DNA from 3 places in the Meiothermus taiwanensis WR-220 genome. Region 1 is predicted to be linked to each of the others. Evidence: riboswitches for the same ligand, from Rfam matches in the RefSeq annotation. Region 1 holds a riboswitch; each other region holds the start of a gene.

The links. Region 1 has a riboswitch for S-adenosylmethionine ahead of cysC (adenylyl-sulfate kinase). Riboswitches for the same ligand answer to the same signal wherever they lie in the genome.
Region 2: linked by a shared signal. The riboswitch ahead of MTAI_RS02065 (O-acetylhomoserine aminocarboxypropyltransferase/cysteine synthase family protein) and the one ahead of cysC (adenylyl-sulfate kinase) in region 1 are both predicted to bind S-adenosylmethionine.
Region 3: linked by a shared signal. The riboswitch ahead of MTAI_RS06355 (O-acetylhomoserine aminocarboxypropyltransferase/cysteine synthase family protein) and the one ahead of cysC (adenylyl-sulfate kinase) in region 1 are both predicted to bind S-adenosylmethionine.

The regions. Positions count from the first base shown of each region.
Region 1 is NZ_CP021130.1:2,246,461-2,252,520, forward strand. Features, by position in the region: gene MTAI_RS11025 (sensor domain-containing diguanylate cyclase) at 1-767, shown strand, start outside; gene MTAI_RS11030 (HD domain-containing protein) at 894-1,532, shown strand; gene MTAI_RS11035 (single-stranded-DNA-specific exonuclease RecJ) at 1,527-3,461, opposite strand; gene MTAI_RS11040 (LapA family protein) at 3,577-3,888, opposite strand; SAM riboswitch class I at 4,048-4,168, shown strand; gene cysC (adenylyl-sulfate kinase) at 4,172-4,816, shown strand; gene MTAI_RS11050 (phosphoadenylyl-sulfate reductase) at 4,813-5,478, shown strand; gene sat (sulfate adenylyltransferase) at 5,489-6,060, shown strand, end outside.
Region 2 is NZ_CP021130.1:397,937-403,996, forward strand. Features, by position in the region: gene aroA (3-phosphoshikimate 1-carboxyvinyltransferase) at 1-1,037, opposite strand, end outside; gene MTAI_RS02060 (DHH family phosphoesterase) at 1,133-2,110, shown strand; SAM riboswitch class I at 2,276-2,424, shown strand; gene MTAI_RS02065 (O-acetylhomoserine aminocarboxypropyltransferase/cysteine synthase family protein) at 2,470-3,738, shown strand; gene metF (methylenetetrahydrofolate reductase [NAD(P)H]) at 3,728-4,603, shown strand; gene MTAI_RS02075 (zinc-dependent alcohol dehydrogenase) at 4,712-5,863, shown strand; gene MTAI_RS02080 (GNAT family acetyltransferase) at 5,934-6,060, shown strand, end outside.
Region 3 is NZ_CP021130.1:1,272,884-1,278,943, reverse strand. Features, by position in the region: gene rpoB (DNA-directed RNA polymerase subunit beta) at 1-372, opposite strand, end outside; gene serS (serine--tRNA ligase) at 727-2,001, opposite strand; gene gatC (Asp-tRNA(Asn)/Glu-tRNA(Gln) amidotransferase subunit GatC) at 2,051-2,338, opposite strand; SAM riboswitch class I at 2,452-2,577, shown strand; gene MTAI_RS06355 (O-acetylhomoserine aminocarboxypropyltransferase/cysteine synthase family protein) at 2,816-4,108, shown strand; gene metX (homoserine O-acetyltransferase MetX) at 4,141-5,280, shown strand; gene gcvP (aminomethyl-transferring glycine dehydrogenase) at 5,452-6,060, opposite strand, start outside.

The DNA.
Region 1 (6,060 bases):
GCTTGCACCAGGGCGAGCCCCGCATCCTGAGCGGCGAGACCACCCCCATTTACGAGGTCAGCCATCGGACTGCGCCGCCCGCAGTTGTGAATGGGGCCGGCAGGGTGCACGAGATTCAGGCCAACCTGTGCCTGCCCATCGTCTTTCGGGGTGAGGTGCTGGCCTACCTCAACCTGGACAACCTGCACGACCCACAGGCCTTCGGCGAGGATAGCCTGCGCGCCGCCCAGTTCTTTGCGGCTCCGCTAGCCACCCTTCTGCACGACAGCAAAACCCACCGCCTCCTGGAGGAGGCCGCCCTCACCGACCCCCTGACCAGACTGCCCAACCGCCGGGCCTTCGACAAAGCGCTGGCGGAAGAGCTCGAGCGGGCCCTCCGGTACGGCTACCCATTGTCTTTGATCGTGATGGATCTGAAAGGGTTCAAGGCGGTCAACGACCGGCTGGGCCACCCCACCGGGGATCTGGCCCTCATCCGGGTGGCCGAGCTGTTGGAAAAGGAGCGTCGCTCGGGCGACTACCTTTTCCGCTGGGGCGGCGACGAGTTCGCGGCCATCTTTCCACACACCGATAAGACCGAGGCGGTGGCGGTCACCACCCGCTACGCCCAGATCATCGAGTCCATCTGCTTCAACGGGCTGCGCCTGGGGGTCAACATCGGTCTGGCCGCCTACCCCGAAGACGGGGGTAGCCCGGAGAAGCTGCTCAGCACCGCGGACAACCGCATGTACGAGGCCAAAGCCATGGGTATCCCGTTGAAGTCCTGACGGGCCCCCGCTTACACGCATTTCGGTCGGCTTGAATCCTTCCCGACTGTGCCTGGCGGTGAAGGATTTATTGCGGGGCCGCTCATCCGTGCTATGCTGCATTTTGTTGGCTCGTCGGAAGACAGCATGAGGCGTGAATTCCAGCTATCGAACGGGGGCCGCCAGCGGCTGATAGGTCGCTGGAATGCCCTGCTCATCTCCCTTGGGCTTGATCCCGACCAGCATTTTTCTGTACTGGACGACCTGCTCATCCGGTATACCGAGCCCCAGCGGTACTACCACAACCTGGCCCATCTCGAGGCCCTGCTGGCGCTGCTGCCAGCCCAGCCGCACCTCGAGCTTGCAGCCTGGTTCCACGACGCGGTCTACGACCCCACCCGCACCGACAACGAGCTGCAAAGCGCCCGCCTGGCCGAACAAAGCCTCCAGCGCCTGGGGGTGGCCCCGGCGCTCATCCAGCGGGTGGTGGGCCTTATTCTTGCCACACAGCACCACCGCTCAGACGACCTCGAGACCGCGCTTTTTTTGGATGCGGATCTTTCCATCCTGGGCGCCGAGGCCAGAACCTATCGGGCCTATGCTCGAGCCGTCCGGCTGGAGTACGCCTGGCTGCCGGAGGCCGTATTCAGAGAACGGCGGGCTGGGGTGATTCGCCAATTTCTCTCGCGTGAGCGCATCTATCAGACCGCGGGGTTTGCCGGGCTGGAGCGGCCCGCCCGCGATAACCTGCAAGGTGAGTTAGAAACGTTGGTTCGTTCCTCATAGGGCCTGCCAGTAGCGCTCGAGGCTCTCCGCCAGCTGCGCCGCCAGCCCCAGGCGGTACGCTGTAGCCACCCGGCGGCCCAGGGCTTGCACCAGCGGATCGGGTGCGGCCTCCAAAGCCCGCAGGGCCTTCTCTGAAAGGGCGATGTAGACCCGCTGGGGATGGGTCGGCCGGGCTGGCAGGCTGAACCAGTATTCGGCCTCTTCGGGCTTCACCACCGAGGCCCCCCGCTCGATAAACCAGCCGGCCCCCTCAGGGTGCACATACACCTTGGCGGCCTGGGTGATGGCCTGGCGCACCGCCTCGGCAAATGGCAGTGGAATAGCCCACCCCGATAGCGGGGCGGCCGTTAATGGCCGGTAGGCCTGGGCCCTCAGCTCGATGCTCTGCTCGCCGTTCCAGCGGTTCAGCACCAGCCCTGCGGCCAGCTCGATGGCCTCGGGCAGGTGTTCGCCATTATCGCGCCATTTGACCACCCGGATCCCGTTCAAGCGGAACGATAGGTGCCTGCCTTCCCCCATGGTACGCACATATTCCGGCTTACCCTGGGCATAAAACAAAGGCTCGGGGTTGCCCTCCCCCACCGGCTCGAGCCGCTCTAAGGCCTGGTAGAGCTCCAGCAGGTCTTCCCCATCCAGCCATCCGTCTAGCACAATCTCGGGTTCTGGCACCGGGAACTGCGCAGCATAGCGATGGATGGCCTGGGTAAAGGCCGGGATCTGGCTTTCTTGAATGGCAAACCCCGCCGCCTGGGCATGGCCCCCAAAGCGCTCGAGGTAGGCCCTGGCAGACTGCAAGGCCCCTACCGCGCTGATACCGGGCGTGGAGCGCACCGAGCCCTTGCCCTCGGCGATGATAAACACCGGCTTGTAGTAGCGCTCGAGCACCCGGCTGGCCACAATGCCCATCACCCCAGGGTGCCCTTCGGCATCGTGGATGACCAGGGCTGGATGGGTGGGGTCGAGGGTGGGCCCGATACGTTCCAGCATGGCCTCCTCGATGCGCTGGCGCTGCACATTAAGCTGGTCTAGGCGCTCCGCCAGGGCATGGGCTTGCAAAACATCCTGGGTGGTGAGGAGCTCCAGGGCAATCCCAGCCTGCCCCAGCCGCGAGGCTGCATTAATACGGGGTGCGATGCGAAAGGCGATCTCGCTGGCGCTGAATTCCTGGCAGTGTTGCGCCGCCAGCACCCTGAGGCCCAGGTTGGCGGAATCGCGCAGGCGACGAAGCCCCTCCTGAACCAGGGCCCGATTAAAGCCCTGCAGAGGGGCTACGTCGGCCACCGTGCCAACAGCGGCCAGGTCGGCGTACTCCAAGGGTGGATCCCGACCCAGCAGCTCGTAAACCTGCCACAGCAGCAAGAAAGCCACCCCCGAGCCGGTGGGGTGCACCTGGCCTTGCAAACCAGGCGAGAGGGCCGGATGCACAATCAGACCTGGCGGCGGCGCAGCACCCGGCGAATGGTGGTCGGTGACCAGCACCGAGACCCCATTCTCCACCAGCGCGCGCAGTTCGGCGTGGTTGGTGATGCCGCAGTCTACTGTGATGAACAGGTCGCAGGCCTCGAGGTGCTCCGGCACCCGATCCATCAGCACCCCGTAGCCCTCCTCCAGGCGGTGAGGGATAAAGGCGTGAATCTCGGCCCCCAGTTTCCCCAAGCCATTCAGCAGCAGGGCCGTGCCGGTCAGGCCGTCGGCGTCGTAGTCGCCGTGAACCCGTATGCGCTCGCGTTTTTCCAAAGCTTCAATGATGCGCAAAGCCGCCCGCTGGAGGCCATCGATGGGAAGGCATACCAGGGGGGGCTCGAGGTCTTCCTTGCGCCGGAACCCCCGGTTCCAGAAAACCGCCGCCGCCAGCGGCGGTATACCCAGTTGTTCAATCAACGGCCGAAGCTCGGCCACATGGGGCCATGTACGGAGTGTCCACTTCATCCAGATCTCCTACCACCGCACACCCGATCAGCCCAGGGCCCCCAGTGGATAGGCGGGCTGGGTCTCACTCTCTGCCCATCGAGGGGGCTTGCCGGCATCTGAACGGCGCTTTTACTCAAGCTGGCCGGTCTGGTATGACCGGAGTTTCTTCAGGGTGCTGTTTTCTGAGGGCCTCGAGTTCAGCCCTAAGCTGACGCAGTTCCAGGTTGCGCTGGCGCAAAGCAGCCTGGGCCTGCATCCAGCCGGTCAGCACGTATAACCCCATCACGGCCAGGCCCAACCCGAAGGCCCCCACCCACAGCAGGCTCAGGTGAACCAGGCCCCAGGGTGTACCGATCAACAGCCCAGGCTGCAGCGCATACAGAACCCAGGCCACCGCCGCCACCCCCAGCACGATCGCGAAGGCCAGCGCACTCAGAACTTTCATGCTAGAAGTCTACCGCAGCCTTGGGTGAGAAAAGCGCCCTGGCCCGTGCAAACCCCTCCTGAACCCCGAGGGGGTCGAACGCTCGATTAGTTTACAAAAGTTGTAACTTATGCTAGCCTACCCTTCACCAGGCGGCCGTGCCTGGTATCAAGGCTCTAGGCCTTATCCAGAGCAGCGGACAGGGCAACTGCCCGACGGGAACGGCCCGATGAAGCTGCGGCAACCTGCCAAAGGCAAGGTGCCAATTCCGGCCCGGCCTCTGTGCTGGGAAAGATAAGGGGGTTTGAATATCTTGGAAAACTCGAGCGCCATCTCCTCAAGCCACACCACAGGTTATTCCGCTCCAGCCAGCAGCAGGAGACCCGGAGGGCAGCACCGCAAGCCATCGCTTGCATCGGGGGCTGTCATCTGGTTCACCGGGCTTTCTGGAGCCGGTAAAACCACCCTGGCCCGGGCCCTGGAGGTGCTCTTATACGAAGCCGGATACCCGGTGGAGCATCTCGATGGCGATGTGGTGCGGGAGCATTTATCGAAAGGCCTGGGCTTTAGCCGAGAAGACCGCGATACCAACATCCGCCGCATCGGTTATGTGGCCAACCTGCTGGCCAAACATGGGGTGCTGGTGCTGGTAAGCGCCATCAGCCCCTACCGTTCTACCCGCGAAGCCGTGCTGGCCGAAGCCCCCAGGAAGCTCGAGGTCTACGTGGACGCACCCCTGGAGGTGCTGATCCAGAGGGACGTAAAGGGCCTGTACGCCCGGGCCCTGCGCGGCGAGATAGCGCACTTTACCGGGATTTCAGACCCTTACGAGCCCCCTCTGAACCCCGATTTGCACCTGCGCACCGATCAGATGAGCCTGCAGGAGTGCCTCGACCGTCTGCTGGCAGCCCTGGCCCCTTTGGGTGTTAGGGAGGTGGGCAGGCGGTGATCCCTGAGCACTGGAACCCCCAGACCCCGCCCCTCGAGGTCATCCAGTGGGCCCTGGAGCACTACCCCGACCTTATCATCACCAGCGCCTTCAACCTCAATGGGGTGGTGCTGCTCGAGCTGGCCGCGCAGGCCGGCTATACCGGTGAGGTGGTGTTTGTGGACACCGGCTATCATTTCCCGGAAACCCTCGAGACCCGCGACCGCCTCTCGGCCCGCTACCCACAGATGCGCTTTGTGACCCTCAGCGCCGGGCTGCCGCCCGACCCCTGGGGAGAGGAGCGCTTCCGCAGCGACCCCGACGGCTGCTGCAACGTGCGCAAAGTGGCCCCCTTGCGCGCCTACCTTTCGGAAAAAAACCCCTCGGCGCTGCTAAACGCCCGCAGCCGGGATCAGGCCCCCACCCGCCAGGGGCTGGGGTTTCTGGAGCCCGGCCAGCGGCTGCGCATCAACCCGCTGGCCTACTGGCATCGCGCCCAGCTCGAGGCCTTCGCACAAACGCACCAGCTTTTCGTCAACCCTCTGTACTGGTCGGGCTTTCTCAGCATCGGTTGCTGGCCCTGCACCCGCGCCGTGCGCCCCGGCGAGGAGGCCCGGGCCGGCCGCTGGGCAGGCCGGGGCAAAACCGAGTGCGGCCTGTGGCAGGGTGAACAAGCTTTGTAGGAGTTTTTTTATGGCTGAAAAACTTACAAATGTTGTAAGCTTACCATCACCGCACGGGGGCACCCTGGTTGAACGCGTGTTGGAGGCGGATCCACAAGAGTTCGCCCACCTTCCGGCCCTCGAGCTAGACGCCCAGGGCTACGCCGACCTGGAGCTGATCGCCACCGGGGTCTACTCGCCCCTGCAGGGGTTCATGGGGGAGGCCGATTACCGGCGCGTGCTGGAGGAGATGCGGCTCTCTGGTGGCCTGCCCTGGAGCATTCCCATCACCCTGGCCGTCCCGCGCTCGCAGGCCGTTCTGTACCGCCGGCGCGTGCGCCTGGTCTGGAATGGGAAAACGGTGGGCCTGCTCGAGGTAGAGGAGCAGTATCAGCCCGACAAAAGGCAGGAAGCCCTGGCGGTCTACCGCACCGCCAACCCCGCCCACCCCGGGGTGGCGGCTTTGCTGGCTCGAGGCGAGGTCTACCTGGCCGGGGGCGTGTATTTGTTGCACCTGGATCGGGGGCCCTTCCCCGAGCACCACTACACCCCCCGCGAGACACGGCGCATTTTTGCCCAACGGGGCTGGAAAACGGTGGTCGC
Region 2 (6,060 bases), 950 kb from region 1:
GCCACCCGGTCGGACTCCTTGACCCGCAGCTCCTCGAGGCCCGGAATATAGGTCTCACCCTCGGCCCAGGCCGCCGCCGCCGCCAGGATGGGCACCTCGTCCACCATCAGCGGAATCAGTCTGGGGTCTACCGCCACCCCCCTAAGCGCCGACGAACGGGCCCGAATCCAGCCCACCGGCTCGCCCTCCTGTCCCTCGGTCACTTCCCAGCTCAGGTCGGCCCCCATCTCTTTGAGCACCGTGAGCAGCCCGGTGCGGGTGGGGTTGAGGCCCACACCCTCCAAGGTAACCTCGGAATCGGGGGTGATCAGGGCGGCCACAATGAAAAAGGCCGCGCTGCTGAAATCGCCGGGTACGGTCAGGTCTTTGGCGGCGAAGGGTTCGGCCCGGCGGGTGCGGATCAGGCGGCCCTCCACCTCGATCGGCAGGCCGTAGTGCCTGAAGACCCGCTCGGTGTGGTCGCGGGTGGGGGCGGGCTCCAGCACCTCGGTGTCTTCTTCGGCGAAAAGCCCTGCCAGCAGAAGGGCGCTTTTGACCTGGGCGCTGGCTACCGGCAGCTCGTAGTGGATGCCCCGCAGCCCGCCGCCCCGGATGGCCAAGGGGGCCAGCTGGCCGTTCTCGCGGCCTTCGATGCGGGCACCCATCTGCCGCAAGGGGAGGGTCACCCGGCCCATGGGCCGCCGCCGGAGCGAGGCATCGCCGGTGAGCACCGCGAATATATCCTGCCCCGACAAAAGCCCCGCCACCAGCCGCATCAGGGTGCCGGCGTTGCCGCAGTCGAGCACGTCGCCGGGTTCTTTGAGCCGCAGGCCCACCCCTTTAATGTGAAAATGCTCGCCCTGCTCGGTAATTTCCGCCCCAAGCTGGCGCATCACCTGCGCGGTGGAGAGGGTGTCGCCGGCCTTGAGCGGGTAGTAGAGGGTGCTTTCGCCCTGGGCCAGCGTGCCCAGCATAAGGCCGCGGTGGGTGACCGATTTATCGCCGGGAACGCGAAGGGTGCCCTTGAGGGAGGAGGTAGGGGGAATAAGCCGTTCCATAAGTCCAACCGGGATTATAGCCTGTACGCGCACGAGGGGAGTTGGCGAATAGCGTACTCGCCTGGCTGGATGATTTGCCGTTATAGTGGGGTGTCATGGACGCTGCACACAACGCCCCCGAGCCCCGCTACTGGGAGAAGATTCGAACCGTGGCTGATACCTTACGCGAGCTCGAGGGCCCCATCATCGTGGTCTCGCATGTAGACCCCGATGGCGACGCGATTGGCTCGTCGCTGGGGCTCTTTCGAGCCCTCCAAGCCCTGGATAAAAAAGTGACCTGGATTGCCGACCCCCCGCGCTTCCTGCGGTTTTTGGTGCGGGAAGACGAGTACAGCGACCCCATCCAGCACGTGCCGGAGGGGGCCACCCTGGTGGTGCTGGACTCGGCGGAGCCCAGCCGGGTGGCGGGCGCGCCGGTGGAGGGATTCGTGATCAACATTGACCACCACGGCACCAACCCGCGCTTTGGCTACCTTTCGGTGGTAGATCCCTCCAAGGCCGCCACCGCCCAGATTGTCAAAGACCTGATTGATGCGCTGGGGGTCACCTGGACGCCTGAGATTGCCACCCCGGTGCTCACCGGCCTGATCACCGACACTGGCAACTTTCGCTTTGCCAATACCACCCCTGAGGTGCTGCACACCGCTGCCGAGCTGGTGGGGTACGGGGTGCAACTGGCCGAGCTGACCGACCGCCTGCAGTGGCGGCCGGTGGGCTACTTCAAGGCTATGGGGGCGGTGCTTTCCACGGTGGGGTTCCATTTTGGGGGGCTGCTGGTGACAGCCCATATGCCCCCTGGGATCAACGAGGAAGACTCCGACGACTTCGTGGGCATCATCCGCTACGCCGAGGGCAGCCAGATCGCGGTTTTTCTGCGTGAGCGCGAGGAAGGGGTGAAGATCAGCATCCGCAGCCGCGGCGGGGTTTCGGCCCAGGCGGTGGCGGTCAAGCTGGGCGGCGGGGGCCACGTGCCGGCGGCGGGGGCTACCCTGCGCGGCCTGACCCTGGAAGAGGCCTACCCCAGGGTGCTGGCGGTGGTGGAGGAAGAGCTCCGGCGGGCAGGCTACCTGTAGCACGGAAGCTGCTTGTGGACAAAACCGGCCCTGCCCAAGGCTGAAACAGCCGCATCGGTACCGATGCGGCTGTTTGGTTGTCTTTTTGACCCTGTATTTATCTTGACGATGACCCTTCCAGCCCATACCATTGCATAGAACCTTACCCGCCCAGGGTAAGCAGTTCTTCTATCCAGAGCAGCGGAGGGAACGGCCCGATGAAGCTGCGGCAACCTGCGGGGGCAATCGCCCATTACCGAGAAACCCCCGCGCTTGGTGCCAAATCCGCCCCGGTGTCGCTAGGCACAGCAAAGGCACCAGGGGAAAGATGGAAGAAGGGAAAAAAAAGCCCTTCTTCGCGCAGGACTGAAGGAGGGTAGATGGAGTTTTCCAGTCTAGCTGTTTTGAGTGGGCTTCCCCTACAAGATCCCCATAACGCGGTGGGCGTGCCGATCTATGCGACGGCGGCCTATGGCTTCGCCGACCTGGAGGACGGCGCCCATAAGTTTGCCACCAACCAGGGCTATACCTATGCCCGCATCCAGAACCCCACGGTGGCGGCCCTCGAGGCCCGTCTTACCGCCCTCGAGGGGGCTTTGGGGGCGGTTTGTTTGGCCTCGGGGCAGGCTGCCAGCTTTGCCAGCCTGCTGGCCCTGGTGCGCTCGGGCGACGAGATCGTGGCCAGCCCCGGCCTGTTTGGCGGTACGGTGGGCCTTTTGAACCAGGTGTTTGGCCTGATGGGGGTGCGGGTGCATTTTGTAGCGCCCGAGGTGGCGGCGGTGCAGGCGGCCTTGAGCGAGAAGACCCGGGCGGTTTTCGTGGAGGTGCTGGGGAACCCCTCGCTCGAGCTCCCCGACCTGCAAGGACTGGCGGAGCTCTGCGAGGCCCACCGGGTGGCCCTGGTGGTGGACAACACCTTTGGCGCGGTGGGGGCCTTAGCCCGCCCCCTGGAGCACGGGGCGCACGTGGTGGTGCACAGCCTGACCAAGTGGGCCAGCGGCCACGGCTCGATTCTGGGGGGGGCGGTGCTCTCGCGGGAAACCACCCTTTGGCAGCATTACCCGCAGTTCACCAGCCCCGACGCCCAGGGAAAAATCCCCTGGGAGCAGTTTGGGGCGCGGTGTTTTCTGGAGCGGGTGCGCCAGTTGGGGCTCTCGCTGGGCGGGATGGTGCTCTCGCCCTTCAACGCCTATTTGCTCTTCCAGGGCCTCGAGACGGTGGCGCTGCGCATCGAACGGGCCAGCCAGACCGCGCTGATGCTGGCCCGCTGGCTCGAATCCCAGCCCCAGGTGGCCTGGGTGCGCTACCCCGGCCTGCCCACCGACCCGGCCCACCCCCGGGCCACCCAGTACCTGCGCGGTGGGTATGGCAGCATTCTGACCTTTGGCATCCGGGGCGGGCTCGAGGGGGCCAGCCGCTTCCTTGCTAACCTGAAGATCATCCAGGCGCCCAATGTGGGGGACGCCCGCACCCTGGCGGTGCACCCCTGGACCACCACCCACAGCCGCATCCCCGAGGCGGCCCGCCGGGCGGCGGGGGTGGGCCCGGAGACCATCCGCCTTTCGGTGGGCCTCGAGAGCCCCCAGGATCTCCAGCAGATGCTCCTGGAGGCGCTGGCTGGTGTGGAGCAGGTGGGCCATGAAGATTAGCACCCTGCTGCAAAGCGGCCGGCCGATTTTTTCCTTCGAGTTCTTCCCGCCCAAAACCCCCCAGGGCGAGGCCGCGCTCTTCCGCACCCTGCACGAGCTCAAGCCCCTGAATCCCGCCTTTGTCTCCATCACCTATGGCGCTGGGGGCAGCGAGCGCAACAAAACCGCCGAGTGGGCCGCCCGCATCCAGAAGGAGGTGGGGCTGGTGGCGATGGCCCACCTGACCTGTGTGGGCAGTACCCGCGAGGAGCTGCTGGCCCGCCTGCACGAGTACGCCCAGGCGGGGGTAGAGAACATCATGGCACTGCGGGGCGACCCCCCCAAAGGCGTGCGGGAATTCCAGCCGGTGGCGGGGGGGTTCCGCTACGCCGCCGATCTCATCGCCCTGATCCGGGCCGAGTTTGGCGACCGCTTTGCGCTGGCCGGGGGCGGCTACCCCGAGGGGCATCCGGAGGCGGTGAGCCTCGAGGCCGACCTGCACCACCTGAAGCAAAAAGTGGAGGCCGGCCTCGACTTCGTGGTCACGCAGCTCTTCTTCAACAATGCCCTTTACTTTGGTTTTGTGGAGCGGGCCCGCCGCATTGGCATCGAGGTGCCCATCGTGCCGGGCCTGATGCCCATCACCGACCTGGCCCAGGTGCGCCGCTTTATGGATCTGTGCGGGGCCAGCATTCCGGGGCCGCTGCTTTCGCGCTTGGAGCGTGCCCAAAGCCCCGAGGAGGTGCTGGAGATTGGGGTCGAGCACACCACCCGCCAGGCCCAGGAGCTGCTCGAGGCCGGGGTTCCGGGCCTGCACCTCTACACCCTCAACAAATCGCCGGCCACGCGAAGGGTTATGCAAAACCTGCAAATGGTTCTGCGGTGACTTTTCCCCAGGCCACAAATGGGAGCAAAATGGAGGGGCATGCAAACCTCGACAACGGCGCCAACCACCCAAAGCCTGACCCGTTTAAGCGCTGGTTCGCGGGTGCTTATGCGCGGTTTGCTTTTTACACCCTCGGTGCCCCGCTATGTCGCCGCCAGGCTGTTGGGTAAGCGCTACCCGGCCCGTGCGCTTTCCCTGCAGCTGGCCACCCTGGCCGAACCCGAACGGCCCGCGGGTTTTGAGCGCCTCAAGGTGCGGCTATCGGGCATCTGTGGGAGCGACCTGGCTCTGCTTTACGGCAAGCAGGCCCCCACCCTTTCCGGGATGTTCTCCTTCCCGGCGATTCTGGGGCACGAGATTCTGGCCGAGCTGGGAGGGGTGCGGGTGGCGGTCAATCCGGTGCTGGCCTGCCTCGAGCGCGGCCTGCCGGACTGCCCGGCCTGTGCCCGGGGTGACGATCACCTCTGCCTCAACGTGGCCGAAGGCAACTTTGGCCCCGGTATGCTGGGCTTCTGCAAAGACCTGGGGGGCGGTTGGGCCCAGCGCATGGTAGCCCACCGCGAGCGCATTTTTCCCATTGCCGAAAGCGTACCCGACGAGCGCGCCGTGCTGACTGAACCGGCGGCGGTGGTGCTGCACGGACTGCGGCAGGCCTGGGGGGAAGGTAAACCCCGGCCCAACCCAGCCATCCACCGCATGCACTGGCCCGCTCAGATACTGGTCATTGGGGCCGGAACCATCGGTCTGCTGGCTGTGAAAATGCTGCGTGTGCTGGGGTTTGAGGGGCCTTTGTGGGCGGTGGCCCGCCACCCCCGCCAGGCCGAGCTGGCCCGACAGTTTGGTGCCAGCCAGGTCTTTCCCTCCACCCAGGCGGCCCAACAAGCGGCCGGTGCCCGGCGTTACCGAGGTATTTTGCGAGCCACCTCCTGGCGGGGGGGGTTTGAGGGGGTGGTGGAGGCCTCGGGCTCCCCCCAGGGTTTGCAGGAGGCCAGCTGGGCTGTGCAGGAAGGGGGGCGGGTCTTGCTGCTGGGGGCCCCGGCCACCGCTTTGCACGACTTTTCGCCCTACTGGTTCCGCGAGGTGGGGCTGGTGGGCAGCTATGCCTATAGCTGGGACGACTTCGCCGAGGCGGTCAAGCTGCTGCCCGAGATGGAGGGTGTGGAGGCCATGGTCACCCACCAATTTGGCCTCGAGGCCTGGCCCGAGGCCATCAAAACCGCGGCCACCCGGCGGGGCATCAAGGTGGTGTTCAAGCCGTAACTGCTTTCGCGATCTCATCCCCGAGGCCTCCTTTTTTCTGTGTGGGGTTTTGCGCTACTCTGAAGGAAGTATGCCCATCCGCGAGTTCTGCATGGCCGACTACACGAGTGTACTGGCCCTCTGGCAAGACGCGGGCCTGGAGCTCAACCCCTCGGATAGTTTCGAGGGTCTACAGAAGAAGCTCGAGCGCGACCCCG
Region 3 (6,060 bases), 970 kb from region 1:
GCCGTCCTGGGTCATGAGGGGCAGGTCGCCCAGAAAGACTTCATCTTCCTTGAGCAAGCCGGTGTCCTTATGTACCAGCAGCAGTTTGGCGTATAGCGGCGCTTGGTAGGTGAGGTCTTTCTCCCGGCACTCGTCCTGATCGAAGGGGGGTTCACCCAGGCGGTACTCGAGAAAATCCAGCACCAGCCCCCGCCCCTTCTCACCCTCCTCGATGGGGAAGGTCTCTTTAAAAGCCGCTTGCAGGCCAATGTTTTCCCGCTTGGAAGGGGGTACGTCGGCCTGTAAGGCTTTGGTGAACGAGTCGACCTGAATCTCGGTGAGGGGTGGAAGGGGAATGACTTCGTTAATCTTGCCGAACCGCTCTATCTTCATCAAAACACCTCTTAACCCGTGGGCTTTGGCTGCACGCAGGCGGTGCAGCTACGGCTTGCTTGGGGTCGCTGGGGGGTTTTCGTAAGCTAACAGGGTTCTTCCGCAGGCGAAAACTCCCTGCGGCGGCTGGCTCTTACGCTGTTTGTGGGTCACACTCGAGGTGCAGGCCACAAAACACAAACGCTAGTGTAGCACAACTACACGTAAAGGCACAATACGCGCACCTCACCGTTCGGCTCTATAGCCAGATTGTAACACAGGACGAGGTGTTTGAGGAGAACCGTTGACCCAGCAAGGCCTTCGGCTTTCGCCCGAGCAGCGTAGAGTTTCCATCCGACCCGCAGACCGGCCTGCCTACAAGGCCGAGGGCTCGAGCTTCTCCTTGCCGAAATAAGGCTGCACAGCCTTGGGAACATTCACGGTGCCATCCTCGTTCTGGTGATTTTCCAGCAGCATCACTAAGATCCTGGGGGTCGCCAAAGCGGTGTTGTTGAGCGTGTAGGCGTAGTGTATTTTGCCGCGTTCGTCGCGGTAGCGGAGGCCCGCCCGCCGGGCCTGCCAGTCGAGCAGCGCCGAGCAGGAATGGGTCTCGCGGTAGCGGTTTTCACTGGGCACCCAGGTCTCGAGGTCTACCTGGCGGTACTTGCCCAGCCCCATATCCCCGGTGGATACCTCGATCACCCGGTAGGGCAGCTCGAGGGCCTGCAAAATGCCCTCGGAGATCGAAAGCATCGTCTCGAACCAGCGATTCGATTCGTCCAGATCGGCCTTACATAGCACGTACTGCTCCACCTTGTTGAACTGGTGAACGCGCATCAGGCCCCGCACATCCCTTCCAGCGGAACCGGCCTCACTGCGAAAACAGGGGGAGAGCGCGCAATAGGTTCGGGGGAGCTCTGACTCTGCGAGAATTTCCCCCGCGTGCAGGTAGTTCAACAGCACCTCGGCGGTGCCCGCCAGGTAGACCTCCCCCCCATCCACCGAGTAGACCTGATCGCGGGCGGCGGGAAACTGTCCGTGGGCGTAAAGCGCCTCCTCTTTGGTCAGGCTGGGCACGCTCATCGGTGTGAAGCCAGCCTGGATCATCCGGTCGAGCGCAAAGCGCAGCAGGGCCTGCTCGTAGACCATCAGATCACCCTTGAGGATGTAAGAACGCGAGCCAGAAACCTTAGCGGCGCGCTCAAAATCACCCCAGCCGTTCTTTTCTATCAAGGCCACGTGATCCAGCGGTTCGAACAGAAAGGTTCGCGGATTGCCATGCACGCGCGTCTCGACGTTAAAGGAGTCGTCCGGCCCCACCGGGGCCCCTTCCCAGGGAAGGGTGGGGGTCAGGTAGAGGAGCTGCTTGAGCTGGGCCTCGAGGGTGCGCAACCGGGGCTCGAGTTCAGCCAGCTGGCGGCCGATCTCTTTACCCCGCTCGATCATGGCCGCCCGCTCTTCCGGCTTGGCCCTGGCCGCTGCCTTGGCGTTGGCGTTGCGTTCGGCCTGTATTTTTTCAATGGTGCGCTTGAGGGCCTGCACCTCCTGGTCGAGCTCGAGCAGCTTGTCGAGCTCGAGGGTAAGCCCTTTTTTTTCTATGGCCTGACGAACAGCTTCGGGGTTCTCGCGGATGAATTTGATGTCTAGCATAAAAAGTCCAAGGGTGCTTGGTCGGCTCTTCTAGTACAAAACGCATCGGCTATTCAATAACCCTGGGCACTTTAAACTGGCCCTCGTGCACTTCTATAGCCACCGACAGGGCCTGCTCCTGGGTGAGCGAGGGGCGAACCTGATCGGCCCGCAGGCGGTTGGTGGTCTCTACCGGCCGGGCCATCTCGGGCAAGCCCTCGGTGTTCAGCTCGCTCAATTTTTCAAAAAAGCCTACAATCGAGCGCAATTCGCCCTCGAGCTTGGCCTCTTCCTGCGGTGTAAGGGCAAGCCGCGAAAGCCTGCTCAGATGTTTCACCAGCTCCGGCGTAATCTCCATGCGTGCCATTCTAACGCCCGCAAGGCGGGAGGGTACACGGGCTTGACATCACAGGACAGTCTATCTAGACTCACATCTATCCGCGCTGGGGCGCGGCCACAATCAGTCAAGTTCTTTTATCCAGAGCGATGGAGGGATTCGGCCCTGCGAAGTCGCAGCAACCCACAAAAAGCCTCTGCTCATCACCAGATGGCTTTTTGCAAGGTGCTAATTCCGGCCCAACTGCTGAACGTTGTAGGCACACGATGTTCAAGGCTAGGCATAGCCTGGCGGTTGGGAAAGATAAGAGAAGGGAGCGCGCAAAAAGTGGCGCAGCGGAATGTCAAAGCCGTACCCCCTTCCAGTCATAAAAGAACGTCTGGTAGGGGGTTTTGCTATAGCAAAACTCCTACCAAAAAGCGCCCCAAATCCCACGCGGATCATTCCCATCGGAGCAGACGGCCCAGGCCGCTGTTCGCTGGGTGGTAGGAGAGCAGCATGTCGCAAAAACACCGTTTCGAGACCCTGCAACTACACGCCGGCTATAGCCCCGACCCCACCACCGGGGCCCGTCAGGTGCCCATCTACGCCACCACCTCGTACCAGTTCAAGGACGCCGACCACGCCGCCCGGCTCTTTGGGTTGCAGGAGTTCGGCAACATTTATACCCGCATCATGAACCCCACCACCGATGTGCTGGAGAAGCGCATCGCGGCCCTCGAGGGGGGGGTGGCGGCCCTGGCTACCAGCTCGGGCCATGCCGCGCAGTTCCTGGCCATTACCAACATCGCCCAGGCTGGCGATAACTTTGTTTCTACCCCCAACCTTTACGGTGGCAGCATCAACCAGTTCAAAGTGACGCTGCCCCGGCTTGGCATTGAAAGCCGCTTTACTGACAGTGCGGAGAGCGTGGACGATTTCATCCGTCTGACCGACGACAAAACCCGCTTCTGGTACCTGGAGTCGCTGGGCAACCCGGCCCTCAACATCCCCGACTTCGAGCTCATCGCCCAGGCCGCCCAGGAGCGGGGCATCGCCCTGATTGTGGACAACACCTTTGGGCACGGGGGCTACCTCTTCCGCCCCATCGAGTGGGGGGCCAACGTGGTAACCCACTCCGGTACCAAATGGATTGGGGGGCACGGTGCGGCCATCGCCGGTCTGATTGTGGATGGGGGCAACTTCAACTGGGACAACGGGCGCTACCCCCTGATTACCCAGCCCCAGCCCGGCTACCACGGCCTCGAGCTGCACAAGGCCCTGGGCAACCTGGCCTTCATCATCAAGGCCCGCGTGGACGGCCTGCGCGACCAGGGGCAGTGCCTGGGGCCTTTCGAGGCTTTCCTGCTGCTCCTGGGCCTCGAGACCCTCTCGCTGCGCTCCGAGCGGCACGTGCAAAACACCCTGGCCCTGGCCCACTGGCTGCGTGAGCAGGACGAGGTGGCCTGGGTCAACTACCCCGGCCTGGACGATCACCCCAGCTACGCCAAAGCCCAGAAGTACTTCAAGGGCAAGCCGGGCTCGGTGCTTACCTTCGGCCTCAAGGGTGGGTACGAGGCCGCCAAGAGCTTCATCAACCGGCTCGAGCTGGTCTCCCACCTAGCCAATGTGGGCGATACCCGCACCCTGGCGATTCATCCCGCCTCCACCACCCATTCCCAGCTATCGCCGGAGGAGCAGGTGCGCGCCGGGGTCAACCCCGAGCTGGTGCGGATTAGCGTGGGGCTGGAAGCCATCGAAGACATCCAAGCCGATCTCAAGCAAGCCCTGCGCTCGCGGGTGGGCGTCTGACCCCCGCGTTCGGTCTACCGAGGGCGCATAAGATGACCGATCTACTTATTCAAGAGGCCTGGGGCGACCATGAAGCCCTGCTGATCAAGCCACCCAAAAGCCGGGGCCGGGTACCGCCACCGGTACCGGCCCAGGCCCTGGTGGCCGGTGGTTTCCGCCTCGAGTACGGCGGTGTACTGCCTGAACTGCGCATGCGCTACGAGACCTACGGCCAGCTTAACTTTGAGCGCAGCAATGCGGTGTTGGTGTTTCACGCCTGGACAGGCTCGGCGCATCTGGCCGGAACCTACACCCAGGAAACCCTGCGCAGCCTGCCCAAACTGGATCAGGCCTTCGGGCCCGAGGGCTGGTGGGACGAGCTGGCTGGGCCGGGCCGGATGCTGGATACCGATAAATATTTCGTTATCTGCGCCAATCACATCGGCAGCTGCTATGGCTCAACCGGCCCCCTCTCACAGAACCCCGAGACCGGACGCCCGTATGGCCCGGAGTTTCCCAAGCTGACCGTGCGCGACCTGGCTCGAGCCCAGGCCAAGCTGCTGGACTTTCTGGGCATCGAAAAGGTGACCTTGCTGGGCGGCAGCCTGGGGGGGATGGTGGCGCTCGAGTTCGCCCTGCTGTACCCCGAGCGGGTAAACAAGATGGTGGTGCTGGCCGCGCCGCCGGTGCACAGCCCCTGGGCCCGGGCTTTTAACCGGCTTTCACGCGAAGCAGTGCTGGCCGATCCCGGCTACCGGGGCGGCTATTACACCGAGCAGCCCTTAGGGCTTCAACTAGGACGGGCCATCGCCATGCTCTCTTTTCGCTCCCCCGATTCCTTCCGGCTGCGCTGGCAGCAGCACCCCGAGCGGGGGGAGAGCTATGTGCTATACCAGGGGGAAAAATTTGCCCGGCGCTTCGATGCCAACGCCTACCTCACCCTATCGGAGGCCATGGACACCCACGATGTGGGCCGCGGGCGTGGGGGCCTCGAGGCGGCCCTCCGCCAGCTAAAGCATATCCCCAGCCTGTTCGTTGGCATCGATACCGATGTGCTCTACACCGCTCAGGAAGTCCGTGAGATGGCCGCTCTGAGCGGCGGCATCTACCGTGAAATTCACAGCCCGCATGGGCACGACGCCTTTCTAATCGAGACCGACCAGGTGGAGCGCATTCTGGGCGATTTTCTGTAGCACCGCGCCCGGGGCAATCCCGCGAGTGGGTGGCGCTATGCGCGCCATCCACCGCGTTTTTCAGCACCCCGCCCTTCGAACCCGCCCTAGCCGGAGCAATGCAGGATTCATACCAGATTCGGTTAGTTCGCCATCATTCGGCACCAAACGAACCGAATCTGGCTTCAAACCCTACGCGTATTCCTCCACCGGCGGACAGGAACAAACGATGTTGCGATCACCGTACACATTATCCACCCGGTTGACCGGGCTCCAGTACTTATCCATGGCCGACTGGCCGGCAGGGAAGCAGCCCTGGGCCCGGGTGTACTTGCGGTTCCAGTTCTCGTCGGCCAGATCCAGCACGGTGTGGGGGGCATGGCGCAGGGGGCTTTCCTCGGCGGTGAGCTCGCCCCGCTCGATCTGGGCGATTTCCTCGCGGATGGCGATCATGGCGTTGATAAAGCGATCGAGCTCGCGCTTCGACTCCGACTCGGTTGGCTCCACCATCAGGGTTCCGGGCACCGGAAAGCTCATGGTGGGGGCATGGAAACCAAAGTCGATCAGGCGCTTGGCGATGTCTTCGGCGGTGATGTCACAGCGGGCCTTGAAGGCCCGGGGGTCGAGGATGCACTCGTGGGCCACCCGGCCTTTTTCGTTTTTGTAGAGCACCGGGAAGTAGGGCTCGAGCCGGCTGGCAATGTAGTTGGCGTTCAGGATGGCCACCTCGGTGGCCCGCTTGAGCCCCTCGCTGCCCATCATCCAGATGTAGGCAAACGAGATGGGCAGAATCGAGGCGGA